DNA from 2 places in the Novosphingobium sp. PhB55 genome. Region 1 is predicted to be linked to the other one. Evidence: riboswitches for the same ligand, from Rfam matches in the RefSeq annotation. Region 1 holds a riboswitch; the other holds the start of a gene.

Region 1 (15,085 bases):
TCAGTTTCCGCCCGATCTACATTCTGGGGGAAGTACAGAAGCCAGGGGAATACAGCTTCGCGGAAGGCATGTCCGTCTTCGCGCTTGTCGCCAAGGCCGGGGGCTTCACGTATCGCGCCAATCAGGGAGTGGCGCATATTCGTCATTCGAACGAGACATCCGAGCAGTCCTACCGGCTGACCAGCGGCGCGGCGGTGCTGCCCGGGGACACGATCCGCATAGGCCCCCGGTACTTCTGATCGGAAATCCGACGATGGATCGCGAGATAGACCGCGTCGTGCTGCTGCACGACTACAGCGAGGCACTGGGTGGTGCCTCCCACCTGGTGCAGGTCTTGCTGGAGGGATTGTGTGCACGCGGCATCCCGGTGACGTTCATGGCGGGCGATACCGGGCGCAATTTCACGCGCAGCGACGTCGAATTCATCCCCCTTCACGGCAAGGCACTGCTGGATCGGTCCAGCCTTGGCGCGCTCACGACAGGGTTCTTCAATCCGCGCTCGCTTTTGCGGCTGAGTGCGTGGATCGAGCGGAACGACACGCCGGGAACGGTCTATCATCTTCACGGCTGGTCCAAGATCCTCACGCCCGCCGTCTTCGGCGCCTTGCGCAAAGTTTCGCAGCGCGTGATCCTTCATGGGCACGACTACTTCAACGGATGCCCGAACGGGGCGTTCTTCGACTATCGGCAGGACCAGGACTGCACTCTCGCCCCGCTCTCCAACCCCTGCCTTCGCCGTCAGTGCGACAAGGCGTCCTACGGCCGGAAATTATGGCGGTCAGGCCGCGAAGTCGCTCGGCGAGGCGCACTTTCGGGCGGGACGAACGTGAACCGGATGCTGCTCATCCATCCGGGGCAGGCCGAGGCTTTCGCCCGCGCCAACTGGCCCCGCCACAAGCTGGTGGCCGTGCGCAATCCCGTGACGCCTTTGACGGCAGAGCGTGTGCCTGCAGAGCGCAATGCCGGGGTGATATTCATCGGCCGAATCTCGAAGGAAAAGGGGGCGGACCTGGCAGCAAGCGCTGCCGCCCGGGCGGGTATTCCGATCACGTTCGTGGGCGAGGGCAGCGAGCGGGATGTCGTCCAGCGGCTTAATCCCCAGGCGGTTTTCCTGGGGCGGCAGGACCGTCGCGGCATGGCGCAGGCGGTTTCCACGGCGCGCCTGGCGGTCATGCCGAGCCGCTGGGCAGAGCCATTCGGGCTCGTCGCACTCGAAGCCATCGGGTCGGGTGTACCCGCCGTGATCAACTACCGCGCACTGATCGCCGAGGAAGTGGCGGGCCATGGGTTCGGCCTGTCCATCGATACCGGCAGGATTGACCTCTTTGCGGATGCCCTGCTTGAACTGCACCGGGATCATGATCGGGTCGGCCGGATGTCGCGAGCCGGACACGCGGGATATCTTGCGCTTTGCAACACGCCGGAGGACTGGATAACGCAGACCATCGGCCATTACCGCAGCGCCCTGGCCTTATCCGAAGAGAAAGATGGAGGCCGCGCCGATGCCGCGCCGCCAAGGCCAGCGACGATGGCGCACGGGCCGGAACGCCGTCCCGGCTCCCCGGAGACCAACGGTATGAAGCAGCCCTATGCCGATGCGTGAGCCGTCCTGCAGCCGCGCCGTTCGCCCGGTGGAGCTTCAGATCGAGCGCCTTGCCGGGGCGGGATCTGGCAAGGCGGCGCATGCTCGCGCGCCGGACCGTGCCAACCAGGCGCGTTCCATGATCGGGAACTCCGTCCGCGCTTCAAGGCCTGGAATAGCGGCATTCTGGCCGCAAAGCGCGGGGTCAGTGCAGGCTGCGCGCCTGCTGCCAGCGCCGATAGCCCAGAACGGCCAGTCCCACCATCGCCGCATAGAGGCCGGCCGTCAGCCACAATTCCTTGAAAACGAACATGCCGACGTAGAGCACGTCCACCAGGATCCAGAGCAGCCAACTGGCCGCGTGGCGCCGGGCGGTCCAATACTGTGCCACCAGGCTGAAGCTGCTCAGCCCCGCATCCATCCAGGGCAGCGCAGCATTGGTGAAACGGCTGGTGAACCAACCTATGGCGATGGCCCCCACGGCGCCGGCCGCCAGCCCGATCAGCGCCCGGCGCGGCGGCAGCGGGCTGACGATCACCTCTCCGGCATCGTCCTTGCCGCGCGCCCACACGGTCCAGCCATAAACGATGGCGATCCCGAACAGCACCTGCAGCACCATGTCGGAATAGAGCCGCACGTCGAGGAACAGCTTGAAATAGAGCGCGCAGGCCGTGAGGCTGACCGGCCAGCACAGCAGTTGCCGCCGCGCCGTAAGCCAGATGCCCAGGAAGCTGACCGCGACCGCCGTGATTTCCAGCGCCGACATCACGCCGCCACCCCCTGCTCGATCGCCCGAAGGAAGGCCTGCCCGGCAGCGGAAAGAAACCATTCGGCATGACCGACCAGATAGTCCTGCCATGCCATGTCCGCCTGCGCGCGGTCGTTCAGGATGCCGGCGAAATAGTCGGCCTCGGACAAGGCGAACTCGATGTGCACCAGCGGCAGGAGCCGGGTGAGCGTCTCCACATCGGTTCGGCTCAGGGGAAGTACCGCATGGTATCCCGCAAGGAGCGCCTGGGCGGCCTGCGCATCCGCCGTGAAATCACCGCCCCGGGACTCCAGCCAAGCCACCGCCGTCCGCTCGATCGCTGTGGCGAGATCGTGCAGCGCGCAAGTCCGCGTCGCCAGCCCGAAGTCGATGACACTGCTTACACGGCCATCGGCAGACCAAAGCAGGTTGGAGGGATGCCAGTCGTTGTGCGTCCACAGCGACGGTTGCTGCGCCAGCCGCGTGGAGAGCCCGCCTGCCTGCGCCGCGAAAAGACGCGCCAGCGCGCCGCGCCAGGGTTTGTCGGCCAGGTAGCCGGCCAGCGCCGGGCGGGCGGAAACATAGGCTTCGGCCGCCGCAAGCGGGTCCGGTGCCGGCAGGATGGTAAAGCTGGCGACGAGCGGATGCTTGCCCCGTGGAGCCGCGCCGAAGTCGCGCGCTGCCAGATGCAGGCGCGCCAGCGCAGCGCCCGCCTCGCGGGCATGGCCCGCGGCGAGGAAGGGCGTCCAGGACTGGCGATCGCGATAGAGATCGATCCCCTCCGCCCTTCGGAGAAGCTCGTAAGTCCACTCGCCTTGCGAGACGATGCCCGCCCCGTCGTGCCCGAGCCCGTCGTGCCTGCTTCCCACTTGCGCGGCGACGACTTGCGGCACGGCCAGTCCTGCGCCGCGCAAGTGGGCGATGAAGGCATGTTCCTCGGCCAGGGCGGCGGGCGAACGAACCCGGCGATGGTGGCGCTTGAGAAAGAACGCCCCGCGCTCCGTCTCGACCAGGGCGGCGGCCGAGAAGGGTCGCGGCGAATGCCAGCGCAGCGCGGCAGCGCGCCCAGCGAGCGGGAAGCGCGCAAGCACCATTTCCGCCTCATCCGGCGTGATGGCGGGCCAGGCCGGGGCTTCCAGCGCCGTGCCCATGCCGTGGACGAGATGAGGCGCCGCGCCGCTCACGATCAGAAGGCGCGGCTCAGCGTTGCCACGAAGGCGCGGCCGCTTCCCACGTAATAGGCCGGCGCCGCGCCCGAAATGACCGTGCCGCCACGGCCCACCGTGTCCTGCGCATTGGTGCTGACGGCATAGACGCCGGACAGCACATGCGGGTTGGTCACGTTGATCGCGTTGAGCCGCAAGTCCATGCGCTGCGCATCGATCAGCCCGGCCAGGTGCACGCCCACCGAGAGGTCGAGCGTGGCGTAGCCCTTGATACTCTCGTCGTTCATGAATGTGGCGTACTGGCGGCCCACGTATTTCAGCGCGGTGCTGCCGAACAGGCGGCCATCGTCGTACGTGCTGCCCATGGCGAACTGGAAGCTGGGGCTGGAAACCGCGTGCTTGCCCTTGGTAGGCAGGAAATCGCCGCCGACCGGCAGGTCGTCATCAAGGCGCGCGTGCAAATATTCGCCCGAGAGATAGACGCTGACACCCTTGGCCGGGCGATAGTCGATCTCGCCGTCCAGCCCGTAGGAGGTCTGGCTGCCGCCGTTGACGGTGGAATTCACCAGGGCGCCGCCGCTGTTCACCACCGTGGCCACCTGCCGGTTGCGGAAGTGGTAGTGGAAGGCCGTCAGCGAGAAGGACAGGCTGGGGCCGATGTAGCGATAGCCCAGTTCCTGCGAGACCGAGTACTCGTTCTTGAGGCTCGTCGTGCCCGCGCCCACGATCTCGCCGCCATAGTAGCTGTTGTAGAGCGCGAACTCGTTGGGCGTGCGGAAGCTGGTGGTGATATTGGCGAACAGCTGCTGCCGGTCGGTCAGGGTATAGTGCAGGGCCGCGCGGGGCAGCGCGGCGAAGCTGTCCGTGCGCACGGTCTGCTGCGGCCCCGGCAGATAATTGCGGCCATTGCGCAGCACGTCCACGCCCTTGAAGCCCAGATCGACGACGAGGCGCGGGGTCACGGTGATGCTGTCGGCCAGGAAGAAAGCCTTGGTGACCGTCTCGGTCCTGGCGTTCTCGTAAGCGAGCAGGCGGCCGTCGGCAGTGCGGATCGCCTCGTCCTGGTAGCCCCACTGGTCGAGCGGGTGGCCTTGGGCATCGATCGAGGTGTAGGACTGGGTGACGCGGTCCGTGCCGTAGTCGAACCAGAGCCCGGCGGTGATCCGGTGCGCGCCGGCCTCGAAAGTCAGCTTGCTCACATCGCCCACGCGGAACTGCTTGCCCGTCCAGTTGCCGAGCACGGTGGCCACGCCGTCCACGGCGCCCGGCAGGGTGATCGGCTGGGCCAGTTCCTCGGTGCCCAGGAAATTGCCGGTTTCGCTGAGCTGCGTGCCGTAGGGCGCATTGCCGTGGCCGAGCTGGAGATAGGCGCTGCTGTTGAACGTCAGCCGGTCGTTCAGCTTCAGGTGCACCGGGGCGGCGGCATAGAAGTTGCGGAACGGCGCGCGGTAGAGGCGCCAGTAGTTCGTCCCTCCCAGGCTGCCCGAGGCGCCCGTCGGATCGTAGCGCTCATCGTGGTTGAAACCGCGTCCGGCGGACTGCCAGTCGGCCATGGTGGGGCTGGGATAAGCGGAAGTCTTGGCCTCGTTGAACGAGAGCGACAGGCTGGCGCGGTTGCCATCGCCCCATTCGCCCAGCAGCTTGGCATCGACATGCTGGCGCTGGTCGTAGCCCGCGCCGCGCCAGTTGTCCGCGCGGTTGTTCGAATAGGAAACGAAGGCCTTGAGGCCGGTCTTGCCGATCGTGCCGGTATCGAAGCGCAGGAAGGCGCGGCGCTGGTCGTAGGACCCGACCGAGAGATTGACCAGGCCGCCCATCTCCGGCCGGGGATCGTCGAGCGAGAGCGAAAGCAGCCCTCCGGCGGCGGCCACGACCGGCGCGTCGATGTCCACCGCGCCCTGCGCCAGGGTGATCTGCCGCACGTTCTCGGCATCGGCGAACTGGGAGGGATAGGCGTAGAAATAGCCGATGTCGTTCTGCGGCGCGCCTTCCATCAGCACGCCGATCTGGTCCTGCCCCAGGCCGCGCAGGGTCAGGCTGGAACTGGTGGAGAGCCCGTAAGGATCGCTGGAGGAGACATTGGCGCCGGGCAGGAGATTGACCAGCTGGAAGGCATTGAGCGTGGGTGCCTGCTTGACGATGAAGTCGGTGGAGATCGCGCTGACGGCCTTGGGCGCGGTCTGGTCGGGCAGCAGGCCCTCGGGATCGGGGTGGCCGATCACTTCGATGCTGCCGGGCGCGGCGTCATCGCGCGCATCGGCTTCGGTTTCCGCCATGGCGGAAGGCGCAAGGAACAGGGCCGGGAGAGTCAGCATGGCATGGCCCATGCAGCGGGAAAGGGTATTCATTGCGTCGCGTCCACTCCAATCGGAGGGACAACGGTTCTGCCGCCAGCCCTCCCTACGCCGGTACCAACCGGATCAGGTTCAGCGGGTCGTGGTCTGCTGACCACCTCTCAGCCGCGCGTCAGCGGCCCCCCGGGGATGAGCCGCCTCTAGGCGCTGAAAGGCGCGGTGGGAAGGGCCAATCGCATGGCAGCGCCCCCGCGGTGCGCGGCGCAACTTCGCGTTTCGCACCGGCCAGATTTTCTATCGCCGGACGGCCCGCGCTTGCTTGACGGCGGCGCGCTCTGCCCGAATAACCGGAGCACGGGCGTCCGGTCGGCGATACCCGTCATCGCACTTTGTCGACCCGCGGCATTTGATCGGGATGCAGCTTGCTCCGCGTTACCAACCGCTAAAGCGCGCGATGCTGGGGCGACAACGCCAAGCGTCGTGATCCCTCAGCAACGAGGTGAAAACGATGGCTTCCCCGAATTCCGGCGACACGAGCGCCGCCGATTCCCGTCCCGGCGGCGCGCTCTCCCTGGCCACGAGCGGCGGACCTCAAGCGGCGGGCGATGGGCAGGCGGCGGACGGCGCCGCCACCCCCGATGACGACTTCTGGAATGTCGAGGACATTGCCGGCGAACTCTCCGAAATCCGCCGCAACCGGCGCGCGGAAGGCCGCCAGCATGCCGAGCACGGGGCGGAGGGCTTCCCTTCGCGCGTGCGGCTGGCGAAAGTGGCGGAGGAACTCTGCGGGGCGCTGTTCCCGCTGCGGCTCGGCCCGGACTTCGTGCGGCGTCACAATGAAGCGACTTTCGTCACCCAGTCCCTGCAGATCGCGCTCAGCCGGTTGCAGGCGCAAGTCCGGCTGGAACTGCTCTATGCCGCAAAGGAGGCGCGGCAGGCCGTGGAGCAGCGCGCCGACGCGCTGGTGCTGGAATTCTCGCGCCGCCTGCCGGATATCCGCCGCCTGCTGGACCTCGACATCGATGCCGCCTTTCGCGGCGATCCGGCCGCACGCAGCCTGGACGAAGTGCTGATCTGCTATCCCGGCCTGCTGGCGATCATCCACCACCGGCTGGCCCATGCCCTTCACGGGCTGGGTGCGCCGCTGGTGGCGCGCATCCTCTCGGAAATCGCCCATGGCGCCACCGGCATCGACATCCACCCCGCCGCCCGGATCGGGCGCGGCTTCTTCATCGATCACGGCACCGGCGTGGTCGTGGGCGAGACGGCGATCGTGGGGGACAATGTCCGGCTTTACCAGGGCGTCACCCTGGGCGCGAAGGACTTCACGACGGAGAGTTCGGGCGCGCTGGTCCGCGCGCTGCCGCGCCACCCCATCGTCGAGGACGACGTGGTGATCTACGCTGCCGCCACGATCCTGGGGCGCGTGACGATCGGCAGGGGCTCGGAGATCGGCGGCAATGTCTGGCTGACGCACAGCGTACCGCCGTATAGCCGGGTATCGCAGGCGCGGGCCCTGGTAACGAACGGGCAGACCGGCAACGCGGTGCCGCCGCCCACGCCGCTCAACTGAGCGGCCGTCGACGGCAGGCGCGCATGGGAAGCCCGGGAAGCCCGGGACCGCGGCGCAGGATGCACCGCGGCCCCGAAGCTCATTGTCAGAACAGCACCAGCAACCCGCGCGAGGGGTCTACCAGGCCTTCCCAGATCATCTTGCCGGCGACCCAGAGGATCACGAGCAGGCCGACGTAGGCGATCCAGCGATAGCGCTCGATCACGCGCGCCAGCAGGTTGGCGGCAAGACCCATCAGGGCCACCGAGAGGATCAGGCCGATGGCCAGGATGCCGGGATGGTCGCGCGCGGCACCGGCCACGGCCAGCACGTTGTCGAGGCTCATGCTGATGTCGGCCACGGCCACGGCCCAGGCCGCCGCCGCGAAGGAACGCGGCGCGGCGCTGGCGACGGGATCGCCCTCTCCGCCCGCGTCCTCGCGCAGTTCGCGCCACATCTTCCACGCCACCCAGACCAGCAGCAGGCCGCCTGCGAAGACCAGGCCGACAAGCTGCATCAGCTGGGTGACGACAAGCGCGAAGGCGATGCGCAGGACCAGCGCGGCAAGCACGCCGATCAGGATCACCTTGCGGCGCATGGCCGCGGGAAGTCCGGCGGCAAGGGCGCCGACGACGATGGCATTGTCAGCCGCCAGCATCACGTCGATCAGCACGACTTGCCCGAAGGCGGCCAGCGCCGTGGGCGAGCCGAGGTTGGAGAAATCGGCAACGATGTGCTGCCACAGGTCGGTCATGTGGTATTATCCCTGTTGGTCTTGGGGGCTCCTCCAGGCGCCGCGAGCGGCAGCCAGGAGAAAGTCCGGATAGGTCCAGCCGCAGGCGGCGGCGGCAATGGTGGAAAGGCTGTCTTCGTCCTCGCGCCCGGGCCTGCCGGCCCCGGTCAGGTTGGGCTTGGCGTTGACGTCGAAAAGGAAATAGGCGCCCTGGGCATCCGCCCGGCAGTCGATCCGCATGGTCGCGCGGATTTCGAGGAGCGCGGCGGCCTTTTCGCAGGCCGCCGTGACCGCGGCGATGGCAGGATCGGCGCATTCCTCGGGCGTCATCGCGGCGCTGTTACGGCTGACGGGCACGTCGCCGTTATAGGGCGCCACATCGCCGATCTGGTCGAAGCGGCGCACCGGCGGCAAGGCGAAAGGACCGGCTTCGCCCGCGCGGCAGGCGGCGGGCATGACGGTAATGGTGATTTCCTGGCCGGGCAGGAACTGCTCCAGCATGATCGCCGCGCCGAAGCGGCGGCTTTCCGCCAGTTCGCGAACCTGCTGCGCCAGTTCCTCACGCGTCCGCGCCACGCCCACGCCCTGGCTGCCGCGTCCCCGCAAGGGCTTCACCACGATCGGCACGACCTGCGCGAAAGGCGCGAGCTGGGCATCGAGATCGCCGTCGCCATCGATCAGCCAGGACCGCGCGACCGGCAGGCCCGCGTCGAGCAGCCGGGTATTGGTGGCGGCCTTGTCGTCGATCTCCTGCATGGCGCGGGGGTCCGGCCCGACGACCCACGCCTTGTGGCTGGCCGCCTCGATGGGGTGGCCGGCGAAGACCACGGTATTGGCCCATAGCAGCGTTGCCCCTGCGTTCAGCGCGGCGGCGATGCCTTCCTCGGTATCAGGCCAGACCCAGTCGAACACGCGGGTAGGATCGGGGTCTGCCACCGGCGTTGCCAGGGTGCACCCGGCGGCGAGGAGCGCCACGCCGATGTCCGCCCCGCTGTCCGAATAGCCGCCGGGCTTGGCTTCCTTGCGCGCGCCGTCGATCACCGGCGGTTCGAGCGCCTGGTAGAGGATGGCGATGGTCTGTTCGCGGGGGTCGGGCACTGGGGTCATCGGGGGGCTCCCATGATGCGGAAGGAAAGCGGCGCGCCGACGATGACCAGCATCACGCGCACGAGGTGGTGGACGATGACGAAGCCCGCCTCCAGAGAAAGGCTGAGGGCGACCATGCTCATTTCCGCGACCCCGCCGGGTGAATAGGCCAACGCGACGAGCGCCGGGTTGAGCCCCGTAGCCCAGCCGATCGCAAAGGCCCAGCCGAAGGTTATGACAAGCAGGATCGCCGTCGATCCGGCCGCCAGCAGCAGGGTGCGCGCCAATGTCGCCAGGTCGAGGCCGACGAACCGGCAACCGATGGTCGCGCCAAGGCCGACTTGCGCGGCGGCGACGGCCCAGGCGGGGATGTGGAAATCGGAAAGGCCGGTCAGGTGCACCAGCGCGCTGACGAAAAGCGGCCCCATCAGGTGCCATGCCGGCAGGCGCAAGGTCCGGCCGAGGAGGCTGCCGACGACCGCGCAGCCAAGGCCCCAGAACAGCAGCGGCCAGCCGGTCGCTTCCGTCGTCACCGGTGCGGCCAGCGCGGTCACGAACGGGGGCGCATGGACGTCCGCCTCGAAAGCCCGGATCAGGAAGGGCAGGATGAAGACCACCAGGAAGATCCGCGCCCCGTGGATCAGGCCGACCATGCGCTCGTCCGCGCCGCGTTCGGAGCCCATCAACACCATTTCGGCAATGCCGCCGGGCATGCCGGCGAAATAGGCGGTCGGCGGGTCGAAGCGGGCGACGCGGCGGAAATAGATGACGCAGAGAAACGCGGCGCTGGCAAGAAACAGCGGCAGCAGCGCGATGGGCACGATCCACTCCGCCGCCTGTGCGAGCAGGCCGGGATGGAAGGCGCTGCCCAGCACCACGCCGATCACCGCCGACATCGGGCGGCGGGTGGCGGAAGAGGCGGCTATCGGCAGGCGGGCGATACTGCCCGCCGCGCAGGCGATCATCGCGCCAAGCACCCAGGGCAGCGGCGCGCCCACCGCCCAGAACAGCGCGCCCCCCGCCGCGCCCAGCGCGAGCGCGGCAAGAAAGCGCAGGATCATGACCGTAATGGTGATCGGCCCCGGGCTGGTCTTCGGCTTCGGCTTCGGCTTCGTTTCCGTTTCCGTTTCCGTTTCCGCCCCCAGCCTCGGCCTCGGCCTCGCTCTCGTCCCATCCTTCGTCATTGCGAGCCCCGCAGGGGCGCGGCAATCCAGAGCGGTGCGGCGCCGCCCTGGATTGCTTCGCTACGCTCGCAATGACGAGAGAGGGTGCTACCCTCGCAATGACGAGAGAGGAGGCTAACCTCGCAATGACGCGGGAGCGGGCTACCCTCGCAATGACGCGGGAGCGGGCTACCCTCGCAATGACGAGGGGGCGGGCTACCCTCGCAGTGACGAGCAGGGCCGCAATGACGAAACCGAGGCTGGTGCAACACTGTTACCCCACGAACGGGAACGCCAGCACCAGCATGCCCACCACCGTCATGACCAGGCAGCACAGCGCTGCCGGGACCAGGGTGAAGCGCTGGTGGTCGGCCAGGTCCACGCCGGCAAGGCTGACCAGCAGGTAGGTCGATGGCACCAGCGGGCTGAGCAGGTGGACCGGCTGGCCCATCAGCGAGGCGCGGGCGATGGCCATGGGCTCCACGCCGTAGTGCGCGCCGGCTTCGGCCAGGATGGGCAGCATGCCGAAGTAGAAGGCGTCGTTCGAGATGAAGAACGTGCCCGGCAGGCTGATCAGCGCGGTGATCGGCGCCATGTAGGGGCCGAGGAAGGGCGGGATGAAGTTCACCACTTCGCGGCTCATCGCCTCGACCATGCCGGTGCCCGAAAGGATGCCGGTGAAGATGCCCGCCGCGAAGATCAGCGAGACCACCGCCAGCACGTTGCCGGCATGGGCGGCGATGCGCTCCTTCTGCTCCTTCACATGGGGATAGTTGGCGATCATCGAGATGGCGAAGGCCAGCATCATCAGGATCGGCAGCGGCAGCACGCCCCAGACCAGCAGGACCAGCAGCGCCACGACGAGCGCGGCATTGAACCAGATCATCTTCGGACGGCGCGCCTCGGGCCACTGCGAAACCGCGAAGTCGGCCAGTTCCTGCGGTGTCGCGGCGTGAACGCGGCCGATGCGGCGGCGCTCCTTGCGCCCGAAGTGGATCGCCAGCAGCACCAGGAAGGCCAGGCCCGCGACCATGCCGGGGATCAGCGGCACGAACAGCGTCGAGGGATCGAGCTTGAGCGCACTGGCGGCGCGCGCGGTCGGCCCGCCCCAGGGGGTGAGGTTCATCACCCCGCTCGTCACCATCAGCAGGCAGACGAGGTAGAGCCGGTTCATGTCGTAGCGCTTGTAGAGCGGCAGCATGGCGGCCATCGTGATGATGTAGGTCGTCGATCCGTCGCCATCGAGGCTGACGAGTGCGCAAAGCACCACCGAGCCGATCAGGATCAGCATCGGATCGCCGTGGACCAGCCGGATCAGGCGGCCCACCAGCGGGTCGAACAGGCCGGTGTCGGTCATCGTGCTGAAGAACAGGATGGCGAAGAGCAGCATGACGCCGGTGGGCGCCAGCTTGGTCAGGCCCTCGATCATCATGTCGCCCAGCCCCGAGTGGAACCCGGCGAGCAGTGCGAACAGCGTAGGCACGACGATCAGCGCGACCAGCGGAGTCATCCGCTTGGTCATGATGAGCGTCATGAAAGTGGCCACCATCAGGAAGCCGATAAGGGCGAGACTCATGATTGTCCCCGAATGTCTGTCATGGATGTGAAGGGAGCTGTCTGGAAAATGCCTCGAGGGGCATTTTCGGTGCGGCACCGGCCCACGCCCCCACCCGACCTCCCACAGCAGTGTACCCTGGATGGGAGATCGGGTGGGGGCGCCTGAATCCAACTTGGGGCTGGTGCCGCATGATCAAAACGTGACGCCGACGCGTGCCGTCAGGGTCTGTCCATCGTCCTTGCCGGTATAGGCACCGGCAGTGTTCTGGGTGTTCCAGTGGATCGCGTTGAGCTGGAAGCGCGTGAAGCTGTTGAGATACCAGTTCACGCCCAGCGTCGCCGCCCAGCCCTGGGCGGGCGTGACGATGTCGTCGAATTCGAGATTCTCGTAGCGCGCGGTCAGTTCGATCGCGCCGGGGCCGCCTTCGAAGACCGGTCGTAGCACCTTGGGCTGGCCGAAGCTGCCGAGGCGGGGGTTGTAGGGAGGAAGGTCCCCGGTAAGGAACCAGCCGCCCGAAATGCTCCAGGCGCGGGTGACGAAATCGGGGCGGCCGTTGTCGAGGCGTGCATGGCGCTGGCCCGCTTCGCCCATGATCCACAGCGGGCCGGAATAGCCGCCCAGTTCCACGCCGTAGCCGGTGGTGCCGGTGCCGCCGATCAGCGTGCCGGTGGAAAGCCTGAGCGCGCCGTTGAAGCGGCCGCCGATCACGGTGTTGCGGGTCAGCGTGTTCTTGCCGGGGTGGAGCATCTCGTCGAAGCCCCACATGCCGAGGTGCAGCACCTGGCGGTCGGACTTCAGCGGATTCCAGTGCGCGCGGGCGAGCACGGTGCGGTTATCCGAAGTGGACTGGTCGCCGTCGATGCGGTCGCCGGTCACGGTCAGCGAGGCGTGGCCGGTCTTCCAGAACAGGCGCGGCATGATGCCGAGGCCGTAGAAGGCGCGCTGCGGGATGATCGCGGTGGCGACCACCGAGCGTTCGGTGAAGGGCGTCGAGTCCGAACCCGTGGAGCCTTCGAAGCTGCGGTCGTTGAACAAGTGGCCGACGCGCACGTCATAGTCCATGCCCGGCGCGATGCGGTTGCGCCAGCCCATGAAGGCGGTGACGACGTCCACCTCGTTCTCCGAGAAATCGCTCTCGAACTGGTAGAAAAAGTGCGTGCCCACCGTGCCTTCCAGGCCCATGCGCAGCGCGCGCATGCCGGTGGTGGTGAGGTTGCGGCCGCTGTATTTCGATCCGGTGGTGGTGCTGACATCGGTGATGATGCGCCCGCGCGGCTTGAAGCTGAACATGCCGTCCGCCGAGTGGAATACCGGCAGGCCCGCGCCCCATTCGGTGCTGACGCCTGAGGCCGAGACGGCGGCGGCGCGCACGCGCTCGACATCGCGCTCGGCGGGGCCGGGCGGAACGAGCTGCGGGGCATAAGGCTGCGTCACCACGACTTGCGGCGCGGGTTCGGGCGGGGAAGCCGCGGGCGCTTGCGGAGCGGCGGCCATCGCGGGAGCGGGCGTGGCCCCGGCTTCCAGCTTCTCCACCCGCTGGCGCAGCGAGGCGATTTCGGCGGCCTGCGCGCGCACCAGTTCGGCAAGGTCTTCCTTGCTCGGTTCCTGGGCCAGCGCCGGGGTCGCCGCGATCAGGGCGAGGAGCGCGGTGCCCGATGCAAACATCTTCATGGAGTCTTGTGTCCGGAGGCGAGGATCGCGTTCCAGTCGCGCAGGAAGCGCGCGCGGGTCAGGCGATCGAGATTGACGAGAAGCTGCGGGCCGACGCGCACGGGGCGGGCCTGGCCGGCAGGAAGGCGGTGGGAAGCAGGCACGTCGGTACGCACCGGCCAGAGGCTGTGCCGGGCGAGCTGGGACTGCCCTGCGCGGGAGAGAAGAAAGTCCAGGAACAGCCGCGCGGCCGCCGGATGGCGCGCCTCGCGCGCGATGAAGGCGATGCGCGAGGTGACGATGGTGTAGTCGTGCGGGAAGATCACGCCGATGTTCGGATCGCGCCGCGCCCGTTCCAGCGCGTAGGACCCGATCACGTTGTAGGCGATGGCCAGCTTGCCCGAAGCGACGCCCTGCAGCATTTCCTCGGTATGCGTGGCCAGCACCGGGCGCGTCGCCGCGATCGCCTCCGCCAGGCTGCGGGTGTCGCGGGTGATCTGGAAGTCCTGCGAGAGGTAGAGATAGCCCACGTTCGAGCGCGCCGGATCGAACGTCGCCACTTTGCCCGTGAAAGCGGCGCGGCGATGGCGCAGGAGCTGTTCGAGCTGCTGGTGGCTCTGCGGCACCAGCGCCGCGGGGACCAGCTTCTTGTTGTAGGCCATGCCGATCGGCTCGGCGGTGACGCCGAAGCCCATGTTCTTCCACACGGCCGTGGCCGGCAGGGCAGGCTTCTCGGGGCTGGCGTACTGCTGCGCATAGCCGTCGTTGATGAGCTTGATCTGCTGGTCCATCGCCGAGGACCAGACGATGTCGGCGGAATACTGCTTCGCCCGCGTTTCCGCGGTGTAGCGGCGATAGAGTTCGGCCGATCCGAGATCGGCGTAAAGCACCTGGATGCCCGGATAGGCGCGGCGGAAGGCCGCGACGACAGGCACCATCTCGGCCTTGTCCGCATTGGCATAGATGCGCACGGTACCCTCGGCGCGGGCATCGGCGATGAGACCGTCGTAAGACCGCGGATAGCCCGCCGGCCGCTGGACCCGCCCGCCCTGGGCCTGCCCACTCTGGCGCTGGGCATCGGCAGGCGCCGTCATCGCGGGAAATGCGACCATCGCTGCAAGTGTCAAAACCGTGATGAAGCTGCGCATTCCCGTATCCTCTCGCTTTCCGGGTCTCATGTCGGATAAGCTGCTGGTCATGCCCTACGATCCGAAGCTGTCACCCACCTTTCATGAAAACTTTCACAGCCCGGCTGACGAAAAACCGCGGATCGGGATGCCCTCGTGCGCATCCTGATCGTCGAGGATGACGCACAGCTCGCGCGCGGGGTGGTCTCGCTGCTGCGCGCGGCGGGTCACGCGATCGACCACGTCGCCAATGGCGAGGACGCGCTGTCGGTGGCCGCGACGGAGCCCTATTCGCTGGTGATCCTGGACGTCGGCCTGCCGGACATCGACGGTTTCGAAGTCCTGGCCCGTTTGCGCGCGCGGGGCGACCGGGTGCAGGTGCTGATGCTCACCGCACGCGACGGTCTGGACGACCGCGTGCGCGGG
Region 2 (15,085 bases), on a different contig from region 1:
CCCTTGTAGCCGCGCGAATAAGTGAAATAGGCCTGGTTGTTCGGCAGGAAGTCCGCCTGGAGGCCGCCGCGATAGGAATCGCCGCGGGTCGAGGTGGAGCCGGCCGAATTGTGATAGGCACGGATGCCCGCCACGTCGAGCGCGGTCGATCCCGAATTGGTCGGGTCGTTGCTCGACGTGCGGACGTGGTAGTAGCTGAGGTCGTCCCAGGTCGAACGATAGCCGGCGATGGCACGCAGCCAGGGGGTGAAGTTGAAATTGGCCTCACCGAACAGGGCGTAGTTGTCGCTGGTCACTCCATAGTTCGCCACGCCCGACACCACGTTCTCGGCACCGGAAATCAGGCGGGTGAGCGTGCGTGAATAGACTTCGTCGGTCTTGGCGTGGAGGTAGTAGGCGCCCACGACGTAGTCGATGAACTTGCCCTTGGGCGAGGTCAGCCGCAGTTCCTGCGAGAACTGCTTGTTGTCCACGATGCCGCGGTCGTCGCCTTCGGGAAAAGTGGCCGAAAGCTCCGAAAGGGCGTCGTAGTCCTGGTGCTGGCGGTTCTTCCATTCGCGGTAGGCCGTGATCGAGGTGACGGTGTAGTCGCCCAGACCCCACTCCGCGGTCAGCGAGCCGCCGTAGTTCTTGTCGCGCACGTCGGTGTCGAAGTTGGTGCTGACTTCGCGGTTCTCGGCGCCGGGGGTGATGCCCTGGCCGGCGAGGAACGAGGCGAGCGCCGGGGAATTGGTCACCGCGCCGGTGGGATAGGCGATCTGGCTGGTGCGCAGGTAGACGCCGCTCGGGGTGGTGTCGTGCGAGTAGAGGTAGTCGCCCGAAAGGGTGAGCTTCAGGGTGTCGGTGGGCGTGGCTTCGATCTTGGCGCGGGCGCCGTAACGCTCGTAGCCGTTGACCTCGTTGCCGGTGGTGACGTTGCGAACGTTGCCGTCGTAATTGGCGTATAGGCCGTCGATCCGCGCGGAGACGTTCGGGGCAAGGCCGCCGGTGACGCCCGCCTTGATGCGGTATTCCTCATCGGTCGTGGCCGAACCTTCGGCGTAGGCGTGGAATTCCTGCGACGGGGCCGCGGTGACGACGCTGATGACGCCGGCTGAGGCGTTCTTGCCGAACAGTGTGCCCTGGGGGCCGCGCAGCACTTCGATGCGCGAGACTTCGCCAACGTCCAGCGTGGCCTGGCCCGGGCGGGTCAGCACGACGCCGTCGAGCACGGTGGAGACCGAGGATTCCACACCCGGCGAGGTGCTGATGGTGCCGACGCCGCGGATGAAGACCGTGCGGTCCTTGTTGGAGGCGCCGTTGCGGAAGTCGACCGAAGGCACCGTGGCGCTCAGGTCCTGGAGGTTGTGGATCGCGCGGTCGTTCAGCGATGCGCCGCTGACGGCGGTAATGGCGATCGGCACCTGCTGCAGCGATTCGTCGCGGTAGCGCGCGGTCACGACGATCTCGCCGGACGCGGTGTCCGGTGCCTCGTCGGCATAAGCGGCGGCCGGGAACAGTACCGCGGAGGCCAGCAGCAGGGTGCGGGCGGCGCGGAGCGAGGTCATGGTCATTCGGATCTCCCTTGGTCGCGCGGATCTATAGTCAACCGTTTTGGTTGAGAAAGATAGTTTTCCTTTAGTCGCCCTATGCGTGGGACGAGGTGGTGTCCTCTGCCGGGACAATCCGGGGCATGGTGAGCTGAATCCAGCCGAGTGCAAGCAGGTAGGAAACCGCAGCAAAACCGAAGAGCGGACCGTAGCCCAGCCCCGCCGCCAGCACGAGACCGGCGATCTTGCTGATCGCCGTGCCGCCGAGGTTGCCGCAGAACGCGCCGAAGCCGGTCACGCGGCCGACTTTGTGGCGCGGGGTCACGTCGGCGATCAGGCCGAACAGGTTGGTCGAGAAGCCCTGGTGCCCGGCCAGGGTCAGCGCCATCAGGCCGACGGCGGGCCAATAGCCCTCGACATGGAGCGCCAGCGGCACCGGCACCACGCAGAGCGCGGAAATCAGCATCAGCGTCTTGCGCGTGCGGTTGGCGCTCCAGCCGCTGGAAAGCAGGCGGTTGGCCGCGAAGCCCGAGATCAGCGAGCCCGCTGCCGAGCCGCAATAGGCCAGGGCCAGCGGCGGCCCCAGCTCGGTGCCGGAGAGGCCGAACTGCCGGTTGAAGTAGTCCGGCATCCAGAACAGCATCAGCCACCAGGTTGCGTCCGACAGCACTTTGGCCAGCGCGATGGTCCAGGTACGCCCTTCCTTCAGGAACAGCTTGTCGCCCGAAACAAGGTTGCCTTCCACCGTCGGCTGGCGGTCGCCGAAGTCCACCCCGCGCGACGCCAGGAGCCAGGCCGCGACCCAGAACAGGCCGACCACGCCCGCCAGCACGAAGGCGGCGCGCCAGCCCCAGACCGCCGCGACAACCGGGATCGCCAGCGGCGCCAGGATCGCGCCAAGGCTGTTCATCGCATTCGAAAGCCCGAAGCCAAGAGAGCGCAAGTTCGGCGGGAAGATCGTGGCGATGGTCTTCACACCGGCGGGTGTGCCCATCGACTCCGTGGCGCCCAGCCCGACGCGGCAGAGCACGAACTGGCTGAAACTGTGCGCCCAGCCATGAGTCATCGCCGCCAGCGACCACGCCGCCACGCCCGCCGCATTGGCCCATTTCGCACCCAGCCGGTCCACCAGCCACCCCGCCGCGAGGAAGCCGAACGCCGCGCCGGCCTGGAACCAGGCGGCCAGGGTGCCGTAGTCGTCGTCGCTCCAGCCGAGATCGGCGGCGATCGTCGGCTTCAGTACCGAGATGATCTGGCGATCCACGAGATTGAGCACGCCCGCCGTCAGCGCGAGAGCGAACAGCAGCCAGCGGCGGCGCGGGGACAGGGTCATGCGCGGCACGTCCGGGCTTTGGGGAAAATCTGCATCCCGGATCGTCTAGCGATGGGGGAGAGCAGGGGCGAACAAGAAATTCTAGGGCGGAGAGGGAAGAGAAATCCTGGGGGATGATCCCCCAGTCCCTCGGAATGTCGATGCTGTGCGCCGCCTATGCGTCGTGCGCTCCCTGCGGCGCAGCTTGTATGTTGCCGACGCAGTCAATGTCCGCCCCGGCGTCTTATTCTCTCCCAACACTCGTCATTGCGAGGAGGCGAAGCCGACGCGGCAATCCAGAGCGGCGCGGAACCGCTCTGGATTGCTTCGCTGCGCTCGCAATGACGAAGGTTGGCTGGGGTATTGAGGTTTGGCGTGCGTTAAAAAACCAGCGGCCCGTGATCGATCCGGGGTAGCACATGCCGCGCGAACAGGTCCGCCTCGCGCGCATGGGGGTAGCCGGAGAGGATGAAGGCATCGATCCCGGCCTCGCGATAGGCCTGGAGCTTGGCCAGCACCTGATCCGGATCGCCGACGATCGCCGCGCCGCAGCCCGAGCGGGCGCGGCCGATGCCGGTCCAGAGGTTGTCCTCGGCATAGCCGTCGTCGCTGGCGGTTTCCCGCAATGCCGCCTGCGCCTGCACGCCGACCGACTGCGAATCCAGCGAACGCGCACGGATCGCGGCGCCTTCCGCGGCATCGAGGCGCGAGAGCAGGCGGTCGGCCGCGCCGCGGGCTTCCACTTCGGTCTCGCGCACGATGACGTGGACGCGGTAGCCGAAGCGCATGGTGCGGCCGTATTGCGCGGCGCGGGCGCGCATGTCGGCGATGGTTTCCTTCACCGCCTCCATCCGGTCCGGCCACATCAGGTAGACGTCGCAGCCCTTGGCGGCCACTTCGCGGGCGGGTTCGGACAGGCCGCCGAAGTAGAGCGGCGGGCACTTCGAACCCGGCGCGATCATGCGCGGTGCGTCGAGCTTGAGGTTCCAGAACCGGCCCTGATGGGCGAGCGACCGGCCCGAGAGCAGGGTGCGCAGGATCTCGATGGCCTCGGTGGTGCGTTCGTAGCGGGCGGGGCCGTCGAGGGTTTCGCCGGGCATCTCGCTGGAGATCACGTTGATGTTCAGGCGGCCGCCGCCCTCGCGGCCACCGAGGATCTGGTCGATCGTGGCGATCTGGCGCGCAAGCTGGGCGGGCCACATCTCGCCGATGCGCACGGCCATCAGCAGCTTGATGCGGCGGACCTCGGCGGCGATGGCGGCGGCAAAGGCGGTGGTGTCGATGCCGAGCGCATAGCCGGAAGGCAGCAGCACATTGTCGAACCCGCCTTCCTCGGCGGCCATGACGATGTTGCGGCAATGCTCCCAGCTGGAGCGCAGCATCGGATCCGGCTGGCCGAGGAACTCGTAGTCATCATCGCAGAGCGCCGAAAACCAGCTGATCTCGCAAGGGGCCAGCGCGCTCACGGCAGGCGCGCTCCCATCGCGGCTTCCAGCACCGCATACCATTCCGGCGCGGTCCATTCGACCTTCAGCGCATCGCGCGAGGCGAGGATGCGCTCGGGCGTCTGCGAGCCGACGATGGGAATGGCGCGCGAGGGGTGCGCCATGATCCACGATAGCGCGGCGGCGGCGGCATCGGTGCCGTAGCGCGCGCCCTGCGCGGCGATGAGTTTTGCCACCGGGTCTTCCGAACCGGCTGCAAGGCGCCCACCGCCCAGCGGCGACCACGCCAGCACCGCCACGTCGCGGGCCATCGCCTGATCGAGCGTGCCGTCATAGAGCGGCGCATAGCGCGCGGCCGAGAACTCGGGCTGGGTCGAGACGATGGGGAAGGGCAGGTAGGCCTGGAGCGCCTCGAATTCGGCCGGGCTGTAGTTGGAAACGCCGATCGCCTTGACCTTGCCGCTCTCCACCATGGCGGCGAGGGTTTCGGCCACGTCGCGCGGGTGGGCCAGGAAGTCGCGGCGGTGGATCTGGTAGAGTTCGACCGAGGGCAGGCCGAGGCGTTCGAGCGAGGCTGCGAGCGCCTTGTTCAGGTAGTTCGGGCTCGAATCGTAAGGCACGCCCAGGACGATGCCGCCCTTGGTGGCGATGGTCATCCGGTCGCGCAGGTCCGGGCGGGCGGCGAGCGCCTTGCCCAGCAGCAGTTCCGCGCCGCCGAAGCCGAGCGCGGCGTCGCAGCCGTAGATGTCGGCGGTGTCGAACAGGGTCACGCCTGCCTCAAGCGCCGCCTCGATGCGGGCGACGATGGCGCCGATGTCGTCGTTACCGTCGGGTCGGGCGAGCCGCCACATGCCCCAGGCAATCGGGAAAACGGAAATTCCGCTCTTGCCGAGCGGGACGGGTTGGGCCGATAGGCGCATCGTCGATGGGGAGGTCATGGATCGCCACATGGCACACGGAGTTGCGAAATGGTAGATACGCTGCGTTACGGAATTGTCGGAACCGGGATGATGGGTGTCGAGCACATCCACAATCTCAAGATCCTCGAAGGCGCCGAAGTGGTCGCCATCGCCGATCCCGAGCCGACCTCGCTCGGCTGGGCCAAGGATGCCCTGGGCGAGAAGGCCGAGGGCGTGGCGGAATATGCCGACAGCGCCAGCATGATCGCCAATGCCGGGCTCGATGCCGTGGTGGTCGTCTCGCCCAATTTCACGCACCGTGCGGTGCTGGAGCCGCTGCTGGACAGCGACGTGGCGATCCTCTGCGAAAAGCCGCTCTGCACGACGATGGAAGACGCCCGCTGGGTGATGGAGAGAGCCGAGGCCCGCAAGGCGCCGTTCTGGACGGGCATGGAATACCGCTTCAGTCCGCCCGCCAAGGCCTTCATCGACGAGATCCACGGCGGCAAGGTCGGCCGTCTGCAGATGCTCTCGATCCGCGAACATCGCTTCCCGTTCCTGGTGAAAGTGCGCGACTGGAACCGTTTCTCGGTCAACACCGGCGGCACCATGGTGGAGAAGTGCTGCCACTTCTTCGACCTCATGCGCTTGATCACCCGTTCGGAGCCGGTGCGCGTCTATTGCTCGGGCGCGATGGACGTGAACCACGTGGATGAGCGCTATGACGGCCGCCAGCCCGACATCATCGACAACAGCTTCACCACGGTCGATTTCGCGGACGGCAGCCGCGCGCTGCTCGACCTCTGCATGTTCGCCGAGGGCGCCGAGCATCAGGAAGAGATGAGCGCGACCGGCGACAAGGGCCGCCTCGACGTGCTGATCCCGCCGGGCGATCTCGTCTGGTCGCCGCGCGTGCCGTGGCCGGGTCCGAAGGCGGTCGAGCGTTGGCACGTCGCGGTGGACGAAGCGGCGATGGATGCCGGCTCGCACCACGGCGCGACGTTCTACCAGCACGAGGCCTTCGCCCGCGCCGTTCGCGGCGAGGGCGAAGTGCAGGTAACCGCGCGCGACGGGTTGATGGCCGTGGCCATCGGCGCGGCGGCGGAACTCAGCGCGCGCGAGAAGCGCGTGGTGGAGATGGCCGAACTGCTGGGCTGAAGCACAGGCGCTAAATGCTGATTTGAAGAAGGCGTTGAAGAAGGCGTCGTCCCGAACTTGATCCGGGACCGCTGGCAGAGCCGCGCCCAATGTTCAGCGGGGCGCCGTTCTGCCATTTAGCGCCTAAAGAACCGCCAGCGGTCCCGGATCAAGTCCGGGACGACGTGTTTCTCTCCCCAACCTTTCGTCATTGCGAGCGTAGCGAAGCAATCCAGAGTCGCGCAGAGCCGCTCTGGATTGCTTCGCTACGCTCGCAATGACGAAGGGGGAGGGGGGAGGGGCGCGCTTTTTCCTGCATCCTCTCCCTACCTCCAACGCCCGAACACGCGGGCGCCGGACGGAGAGACCGGTTCCCGGCCAAGGCAAAATAAGTTCGGCGACCATTTGGCGCGAAACCGCGATCCCGACGATCAATGGGCTCCAGACCCGCGGAAATGCAGGCAACCGGCCGGAAAATGTCCGGAATTCCGCTTTGTGGAACTGTTGCACAGCCGTCACATATCGACCCACTTGCGCCCGGGATATACCCCTAATGGGCAACTTTGACCGTAGGATCGCCGTTTCCCGGTGACCCCCGACCTACTTCAAGGACCTATTATGAATATCAAAGCCACCACGATCGCCGCGCTTTTCGCGGCGGGGATCGCCGCGCAGCCTGCGTTCGCGCAGGAAGGTTCTGAAGTCGCTTCGAACGGCACGAGTTTCCGCGGTATCCGCGTCGAAGCCAATGCCGGCGGCGATCGCTTCCAGTCCGAAGGCAATCACAACGACAAGTTCGGTTATGGCGGCACCGTCGGCTTCGACGGTACGCTGGGTGACCGCTTCGTGATCGGCGCCGAAGGCAGCTACTGGCGCCCCGGCAACGGCAACGAGAACTGCACCGGCCTGGCCGACGGCAACAGCATCTGCCACAAGGGCTTCGAGGAATGGGGCGCCGCCGTGCGCGCCGGGTATCTCGCCACCCCGCAGCTGCTGGTCTTCGCCAAGGGCGGCTACGTCAACGGCGAACAGCGCCGCCGCATCGACGGCCCGACCGGCGACACCCTCGTCTACGATCACTACAAGGCGGACGGCTATCAGGTCGGCGGCGGCGTGGAATACACGCTCACCCAGGGACGCCTGCCGGTCTACGTCAATGCGCAGTACGTCTATTCGGACTACCACGGCCACTCGGCACGCCAGCGCGTGATGGGCGGCGTCGGTATTCGGTTCAAGTAATCCCGTAATCCGCGATTCTTCGCAGGGAGTGACCCGGGCCGTCTTTGCGGTGGCCCGGGTTTTCCTTGTCCAGCCTTTTTTCTGGGCCCGTTCTCAGGCGCCCGCTACGCGCAGTGTCGTGAGCGAGGACGAATAGGGCACCACCAGCGCCGCCGCACGCTTCCAGTCCCCCCGCAGCCAGAGATCGTGCGCTTCGGGCGGGAGGATCACCGGCATCGTGTCTCGCCCCTCGGCACGCAGCGCAGCATTGGCCTCGCACGTGAGCAGGGCAAAGCTGGGCACTTCGCTGTCCTTCCACACAGCGGCCATCGCGAAGATCGGCTGGTCGGCAGCGCCGAACCAGTTCTGGCGGCGCTTGCCGTCGCGCGGGTCCACCTTGCCCCATTCCATGAACGCAGTGGCGGGGACCAGGCAGCGAAACTCGCTGTTGCGCAAGTTGCCGATCCAGAACGGGCTTTCCAGATTGCGCACGGTGAGGATGCCGTGGCGACGCTCGCCAAAGGCGGCGGGCGGGGGCGGCACACCCCAGAGACGCGGCACCATGCGGCGCGGCTGGCGTTGCTCCGGCCGGGGTCCGGCCACGAATTCGCGCCCCATCGTCACCACTGGCGCGAACCCGCCGCCCGAAACCGGGCCGCCGCGCCACGGGTCCTCTCCGGCTGCGGCGCCCATGGCACGGGCGACATCGCGGGCGGGTGCGTCGAGGCGATAGATGATCGGCATGTCGCCGGTCGGCCTAGACGGACGGGATCGCCCCGTCTATCGTCCGCCCATCCCCGGGGAGCTTGTGCCCAAGGTTTTCGTTTTGCGAGGACCGGAAGGAAACAAATGGCTGAGAGGGGCAGGTCACGCTGCCCGACCCGTTGAACCTGAACCCGTTAACACGGGCGGAGGGAAGGGCGGGCCACAGGACTCATCTGTCGCGACCTTTCTTTCGTCCATAAGCCCTAGGAAAATCGCTTATGGCCGACATCAATTCCACACTGGAAATCCCCCTCCCGGCAGGGCACTTTGATGTTACCACCGGGCCCATTCGCGGGTCGAAGAAGATTCATGTCGGGCCGCTTGGCGTTGCCATGCGGGAAATTTATCTGGAGCCGGGATCGGGCGAGGCGCCGGTGCGTGTCTACGACACCTCCGGTCCTTATACTGACCCGAACGTCACCATCGACATTTCCGCCGGCCTCGCCGCCAAACGTCGCGATTGGATTCTCGCCCGCGGCGATGTGGAGGACTATGCAGCCCGCGCGGTGAAGCCGGAGGACAACGGCCAACTCGGCCCGGACCGCTCGGGCGGCGTCCCGGCCTTCCCCAACGTCGTGAAGCGCCCGCTGCGCGCCAAGCCAGGCATGAACGTCAGCCAGATGCACTACGCGCGGCGCGGGATCATCACGCCGGAGATGGAATACGTAGCCGAGCGAGAGAACCTCGGCCGCGCGATGCTCAAGGAATATGCCCGCGACGGTCAGGACTGGGGCGCCGCCATCCCCGACTACGTCACGCCGGAGTTCGTGCGTGAGGAAGTGGCGCGCGGCCGGGCCATCATCCCCTCCAACATCAACCACCCCGAAAGCGAGCCGATGGCGATCGGGCGCAATTTCCTGGTCAAGATCAACGCCAATATCGGCAACTCCGCCGTGGCCTCCGACGTGGCGAGCGAGGTCGACAAGATGGTATGGTCGATCCGCTGGGGCGCGGACACAGTGATGGACCTCTCTACCGGCCGCAATATCCACGACACCCGCGAATGGATCATCCGCAACAGCCCCGTGCCGATCGGCACCGTGCCGATCTACCAGGCGCTGGAGAAAGTCGGCGGCATTGCCGAGGATCTGACCTGGGACGTGTTCCGCGACACGCTGATCGAACAGGCCGAGCAGGGCGTGGACTACTTCACGATCCACGCCGGCGTTCGCCTGCCTTTCGTGCCGCTCGCAGCCAAGCGCGTGACCGGGATCGTCAGCCGCGGCGGTTCGATCATGGCCAAGTGGTGCCTGGCGCATCACCGGGAATCGTTCCTCTACGAACGCTTCGACGAGATCACCGAGATCATGAAGGCCTACGATGTCGCCTATTCGCTGGGCGACGGCCTGCGCCCCGGCTCCATCGCCGACGCCAATGACGAGGCGCAGTTCGCCGAACTCTACACCTTGGGCGAACTCACCAAGCGCGCCTGGGCGCAGGACGTGCAGGTAATGATCGAGGGGCCGGGCCATGTGCCGATGCACAAGGTGAAGGAGAACATGGACAAGCAGCTTGAGGCTTGCGGCGAGGCGCCGTTCTACACCCTCGGGCCGCTCGTCACCGATATCGCGCCGGGCTACGACCACATCACCAGCGGCATCGGCGCGGCCATGATCGGCTGGTACGGCACGGCGATGCTCTGCTACGTCACGCCCAAGGAACACCTTGGCCTGCCCGACCGCGATGACGTGAAAGTCGGCGTCGTCACTTACAAGCTGGCCGCCCACGCCGCCGATCTCGCGAAAGGCCACCCCGCCGCCAAGGTCCGCGACGATGCCCTCAGCCGCGCCCGGTTCGAGTTCCGCTGGCGCGACCAGTTCAACCTCAGCCTCGATCCCGACACGGCGGAGCAGTACCACGACCAGACGCTTCCGGCCGAAGGCGCGAAATCCGCGCATTTCTGCTCGATGTGCGGGCCGAAGTTCTGCTCGATGAAGATCAGCCAGGAAGTGCGGGATTTCGCGGCAAAGCAGAACCAGCCGAGCACCGGCTTCATCGCGGCGGAAGAAGGCGGCAAGCTCGCCATTTCCGAGGCCGAGGCGGGCATGGCCGAAATGAGCAAGGTGTTCCGGGAAACCGGCAGCGAACTCTACATGGGCGCAGGAGTCCGCGAACACGACTGAGCGTATCGAAGCCGGTTGGAGATAACGTCGTCCCGGGCCCGGCCCGGGACGACGGCCCATTCCGGCCTCAGCAATTCCCCTTCGCAGGAATCGATTGCGCTGCTACCATCGATTTCCATCTCGAAGGGTTCCCGAATGCCCCGCAATTCCAATGGCGACTGGATGAAGCTCGCCCATGACAGCTACTGGCTCTGGGCCGAATCCATGATGGTCATGGGAATGCGTACCACCGACATGATGACCGGGCGGGGCAGCAACCGCGAAAACATGCTGATGGTCACCGAAAAGCTCCAGGCCAATGCCGAACTGGCGATGAAGCTGGCGACCGGCGGTCTGGCCTCTCCGGAACAGACCGCGCACAAGGCCGTGCGCCACTATCGCAAGCGCGTTACCGCCAATCGCCGCCGCCTTTCGCGAAAGAAGGCCTGATGAGCGCCAGGGGGCCGGGCGAAGTGCATGTCGGCATCGGCGGATGGAGCTACGACCCCTGGCGGGAAACCTTCTATCCCAAGGGCGTGTCCAAGGCCCGCGAGCTGGAATATGTCGGCCAGCACCTCACCGGCACCGAGATCAACGCCACCTTCTACGGCCGCCAGAAGCCGGCCAGCTTCGCCAAGTGGCGCGATACCGTGCCGGACGGGTTCAAGTTCGCGCTCAAGGGCTCGCGCTACTGCACCAACCGCAAGAACCTGGCTGAAGCAGGCGAAAGCGTCACCAACTTCGTTGAGCAGGGCCTGGTCGAGCTTGGCGACAGGCTGGGGCCGATCAACTGGCAACTCGCCGCGACCAAGCAGTTCGACCCCGACGAGATCGCCGCCTTCTTCGCCCTGCTGCCGGCAAAGCAGGAAGGGCTGGTCCTGCGCCACGCCATCGAGCCCCGGCACGAGAGTTTCCGCGATCCGGCATTCCTGGACCTCGCCCGCAAGGCCGGCGTCGCGGTCATTCTCGCCGACAGCGCCAAATACCCCGCCTTCGAAGACGCGGCCGAGGACAGCCCCTTCATCTACGCCCGCCTCCAGAACGCGCAGTCGGACCTCGAGCAGGGCTACCCCTCCGCCCAACTCACGCAATGGGCAAAGCGCGCGCAGGATTGGTCGAAATCCGGCAAGGACGCCTTCCTGTTCTTCATCAACGGCGCCAAAGAACGAGCGCCCGCTGCGGCAATGGCGCTGATCGAGAAGTTGAAAAACTGAGCCGCCGAACGAGAGCGCGACGGCTCGTTTCCCTGCCGTCTTTTACCGGGTGATCGCGAAGCCGATACGAAGCCGGCTCATGCGACGGTTGTAGTCGAACAGGCTTTCGCCGTAGCCGGTGAAGCTCTGGACGAAGAGATAGAAATTCGGTCCACCCACGATCCGATCGATCGGATAGGACAAGTCGGTTTCCAGTGCGCCCTTGCCCGAATTGAAGTTATACCGCCCCGAGGCCGAAAGCAGCAGGCCGTCGTCCTTGCCAAGGCTGACGTCCAGCGACGTCGCGCCGCGGTACGTCAGGATGTCCGGGTTGCCTGCTTTGCCGCCCACCAGCAACATTGCGCGCGGGGCCAGCGAGAGCCGGTAGCCATCGCCCAAGTCCTGACTGATGGTAGGCGAGATATAGACATTGTTGACGCTGCGGCCCTGGATTTTGCCTGAGCGACCGTTCGATTCGTGTTGAAGGCCGACCTGCAATCCCGCACCTGTATGCCCGGAGAGGGCGAATTCCGGTGTCCGGTAGAACAGTTCCGGCAGATAGTTGGCATCGCGGAACGACGAATCGGATGCGATGTCCCAGAACAATTTGTTGGTGAAGCCGAAATAGAGGCCATCCCGCCAACTCGGCCGGGCGCCATCGCTATGACTGCCAAGCAAATGATACTTGAAGCTGAGCTGGACGCGCCATTCGCTGTCCTTGGCATTTCCGAAGACGACGTAGCTCGGCTCGTAAGGCGAAAAATCGGTAAGAAAGCCGTTCTCTTCTCTTTCGAGTCGCGATTGCACTGGGCGATGTCCCGCCCCGCTGGTCGCCGCATCAGCCATTGGAGCAGCGGCCGAAGTAGTGGCAGCGGTCTGCTCTGACGCCAGAGCGAGCGCAGGCGCAGATTGCGCCGGACCGGCTGCAACTTGGGCAGTATGCCATAGAGGAATGCTGATGAGCGGGGCTTGTCCTGCGGCCCATGGGTGTCCGCCAGCAGCCAGCCTGTAGTGGGCCTTGGCAAAACCGCCCGGTGCCACTGTCAGGCTGGCAGGCGTATCGATCGACCTTTCGAGAGCGGCGATTTCCACCTTGCTGCTGCGCATTTCGGCATCGATCCTGGCCGGAATGTCAAAGGATCTTCCCGAGTCACCGTCATTGACCAGCAGAACTTCCACCAGGACGGAGCCATCCGCCACGGTCTCGATTTCGGTGATCACTGCTTTGCGAAGAGGTTCCGCACACGCCGTCTGGGCGCAAAGCGCCGCCATCAGGGCGCTAGCGCCCGCAATCGTTTTCAATTTATGTCACCCTGTGCGCCCGATTATTTCTACCGCATCTGCGAAGTGCGGAGAATTTGCAAAGCAAAATCAATCCGTAACGGTTTTTCCGGGTGAGAGATGGGGGCAAATCGGATGCGTTTTCGTAGGCTGTCGAAGGCTCCGGCGCTATTCTGGCGCGATGACCCGCAATCTTGGAAAAGCTCGACAACGCAACCTTTGGCCTCGGATGTGCATTGCGCTGTTCATGAAGAATCTCCTCACTGCATCGATCCTGGCCCTTGCACTTGCGGCCTGTTCGTCCGAGCCTGCGAAGGCGCCCGATCAGGCTGGCGAGCCTACCTCCTCGGCGATGCCGGAAGAGGCCATGTCCGGGGCCGAGGGAGTCGCGCCGGCGTCCGAGGCCACGGCTACGGAGATGCCATCGGGGACTGCCGGACCGGCTGCCAACCCCAAGGTGCTGGCGCTGGAAGGGCTGGGTGATTTGCGGCTGGGGCAGGCGGTGCCCTCAGGCTCATCGTGGGCGGAGCGCGGTGCGCAGGCATCGGATGCTTGCCGTACGGTCACTTCACCGGACTACCCGGGCGTCTATGCCATAGTCGAGAAAGGCAAAGTGCAGCGGATCACGCTTGGCCAGCGGTCGCAGGTCAAGCTCGTGGAGGGGGTCGGCGTCGGCTCCACCGAGGCGGACGTGAAGAAGTGGTTCGCCGGCTTCCGTGAGGAACCGCACAAATACGAGGCCGCGCCGGCCAAATACCTCACCGCACCCAATGCCAGGAGCGGGGATCCGGCCCTTCGCTTCGAGATCGGGCAGGACGGCAAGGTCAAGATGGTCCACGTCGGCATGATGCCGGTGCTGGGCTATGTCGAGGGATGTTCCTGATAGAAGAAGATGGCTGGACATGATCTTCTGACGACGATGATCGTGCTTGGCATAACCTTCGTTTTTGCAGTTGTTTCTGCCTGGCTGTCGGTACGGGCCAATGCCCGCTTTCGGCATCACGAGCGGTTGCCGATGCAATGGTCGCTTGCCGGAACGGTAAATTGGACCGCCCCTCGCGTGCTCGCGCTCTGCCTCGTTCCGGCTTTGGGGATTGGTGTGTTGGCGGTCATCACATTGCTGACCTTCCTGGACGTCAGGCCAAGGCCCGGGCAGGAAAGCATGCTCCTGCCGGTGACAATGCTGATGGCTGCCACTTTCCTCGCGATTCAAATCCTGCATTACGGATTGATCGATAGGACCCTGAACCGGAACCGCCGCTAGAACCGGCCGCGAATGCCCCCCTTTCCGCTTCACGGCCTGGTGCGCTGAAGTGTGCGAATGCGGGCGAGGCGACACATCCGGCGCATTTCGTGTAATGCGGATGGTCACACTTCGAAGCACGAGAGCCTCGCGATGAACCACTACCTTCTGACCTATCACCTCGCGCCCGATTATCTGGAGCGGCGCCCGGCGTTTCGTGACGCGCATCTCGCACTGGCCTGGGATGCGGCGGAGAGCGGCGGACTGGTCCTGGGCGGAGCGGTGGAGGATCCCGTCGACATGGCTCTCCTGCTTTTCGCGGGCGAGGGGCCGGAGGGCGCAGAGGCCTTCGCCCGGGCGGACCCTTACGTCACGTCCGGGATCGTCCAGCGCTGGACGGTGCGGCGCTGGAACACCGTTGTCGGTGCGCGGGCCGCGAACCCGGTGCGGCCCGAGGGCCAGGCATGAGCGGGGCGGAACTGTCCATCCGTGCGCGCCGGGCGGCTTTCAACCGCGCGATTGCCGAAGGCGACGCTGCGGCCATTGCCCCGATTCTCGCGCGCGACTGCGTCATGGTCACCGGGACCGACAGCGCGCTGATTCAGGGGCGCATGAGCCAGGTGAAAGTCTGGCGGCGGGAATTTTCCGGTCCGGCGCGGCTGATCTACACCCGCACGACCCGTGAGGTCGTGCTCTCCCCGGTCGAGCCGATCGCGATGGAGCACGGGCGCTGGGAAGGGATAGACAGCACCTCGGACGTGCTTACCGCTTCGGGCACTTATTTTGCCAAGTGGCGCGAACTGGGCGGGCAGTGGGTGATCGAAGCGGAAGTCTTCCTCACCCTGGCCTGAACGTTCAGGCGCCCTCACGCTCGGCAGCCAGGACGTCCGCCGCGGCGCCAGCCGCGCGGGCTGCAGAATCGGCGGCGGAATCCCGCGGCGCCGAGCCTGAAGTGCGGGTC

Evidence for each region. Region 1 has a riboswitch for thiamine pyrophosphate ahead of EDF57_RS05700 (TonB-dependent receptor). Riboswitches for the same ligand answer to the same signal wherever they lie in the genome.
Region 2: linked by a shared signal. The riboswitch ahead of thiC (phosphomethylpyrimidine synthase ThiC) and the one ahead of EDF57_RS05700 (TonB-dependent receptor) in region 1 are both predicted to bind thiamine pyrophosphate.

What each region holds. Positions count from the first base shown of each region.
Region 1 is NZ_SODQ01000002.1:271,564-286,648, reverse strand. It holds gene EDF57_RS05720 (polysaccharide biosynthesis/export family protein) at 1-239, shown strand, start outside; gene EDF57_RS05715 (glycosyltransferase family 4 protein) at 254-1,603, shown strand; gene pnuC (nicotinamide riboside transporter PnuC) at 1,788-2,348, opposite strand; gene EDF57_RS05705 (phosphotransferase) at 2,348-3,514, opposite strand; gene EDF57_RS05700 (TonB-dependent receptor) at 3,517-5,772, opposite strand; TPP riboswitch at 5,877-5,986, opposite strand; gene epsC (serine O-acetyltransferase EpsC) at 6,299-7,363, shown strand; gene EDF57_RS05690 (YjbE family putative metal transport protein) at 7,449-8,096, opposite strand; gene EDF57_RS05685 (biotin carboxylase) at 8,103-9,182, opposite strand; gene EDF57_RS05680 (AbrB family transcriptional regulator) at 9,179-10,222, opposite strand; gene EDF57_RS05675 (CitMHS family transporter) at 10,599-11,927, opposite strand; gene EDF57_RS05670 (porin) at 12,075-13,553, opposite strand; gene EDF57_RS05665 (ABC transporter substrate-binding protein) at 13,550-14,680, opposite strand; gene EDF57_RS05660 (response regulator transcription factor) at 14,816-15,085, shown strand, end outside.
Region 2 is NZ_SODQ01000003.1:365,484-380,568, forward strand. It holds gene EDF57_RS09165 (TonB-dependent receptor) at 1-1,553, opposite strand, end outside; gene EDF57_RS09170 (MFS transporter) at 1,627-2,862, opposite strand; gene EDF57_RS09175 (LLM class flavin-dependent oxidoreductase) at 3,222-4,307, opposite strand; gene EDF57_RS09180 (aldo/keto reductase) at 4,304-5,224, opposite strand; gene EDF57_RS09185 (Gfo/Idh/MocA family oxidoreductase) at 5,255-6,343, shown strand; gene EDF57_RS09190 (outer membrane beta-barrel protein) at 6,941-7,561, shown strand; gene EDF57_RS09195 (SOS response-associated peptidase family protein) at 7,655-8,284, opposite strand; TPP riboswitch at 8,329-8,474, shown strand; gene thiC (phosphomethylpyrimidine synthase ThiC) at 8,524-10,428, shown strand; gene EDF57_RS09205 (hypothetical protein) at 10,564-10,857, shown strand; gene EDF57_RS09210 (DUF72 domain-containing protein) at 10,857-11,621, shown strand; gene EDF57_RS09215 (phospholipase A) at 11,664-12,821, opposite strand; gene EDF57_RS09220 (hypothetical protein) at 13,129-13,764, shown strand; gene EDF57_RS09225 (hypothetical protein) at 13,774-14,145, shown strand; gene EDF57_RS09230 (YciI-like protein) at 14,278-14,592, shown strand; gene EDF57_RS09235 (DUF4440 domain-containing protein) at 14,589-14,975, shown strand; gene EDF57_RS09240 (hypothetical protein) at 14,980-15,085, opposite strand, start outside.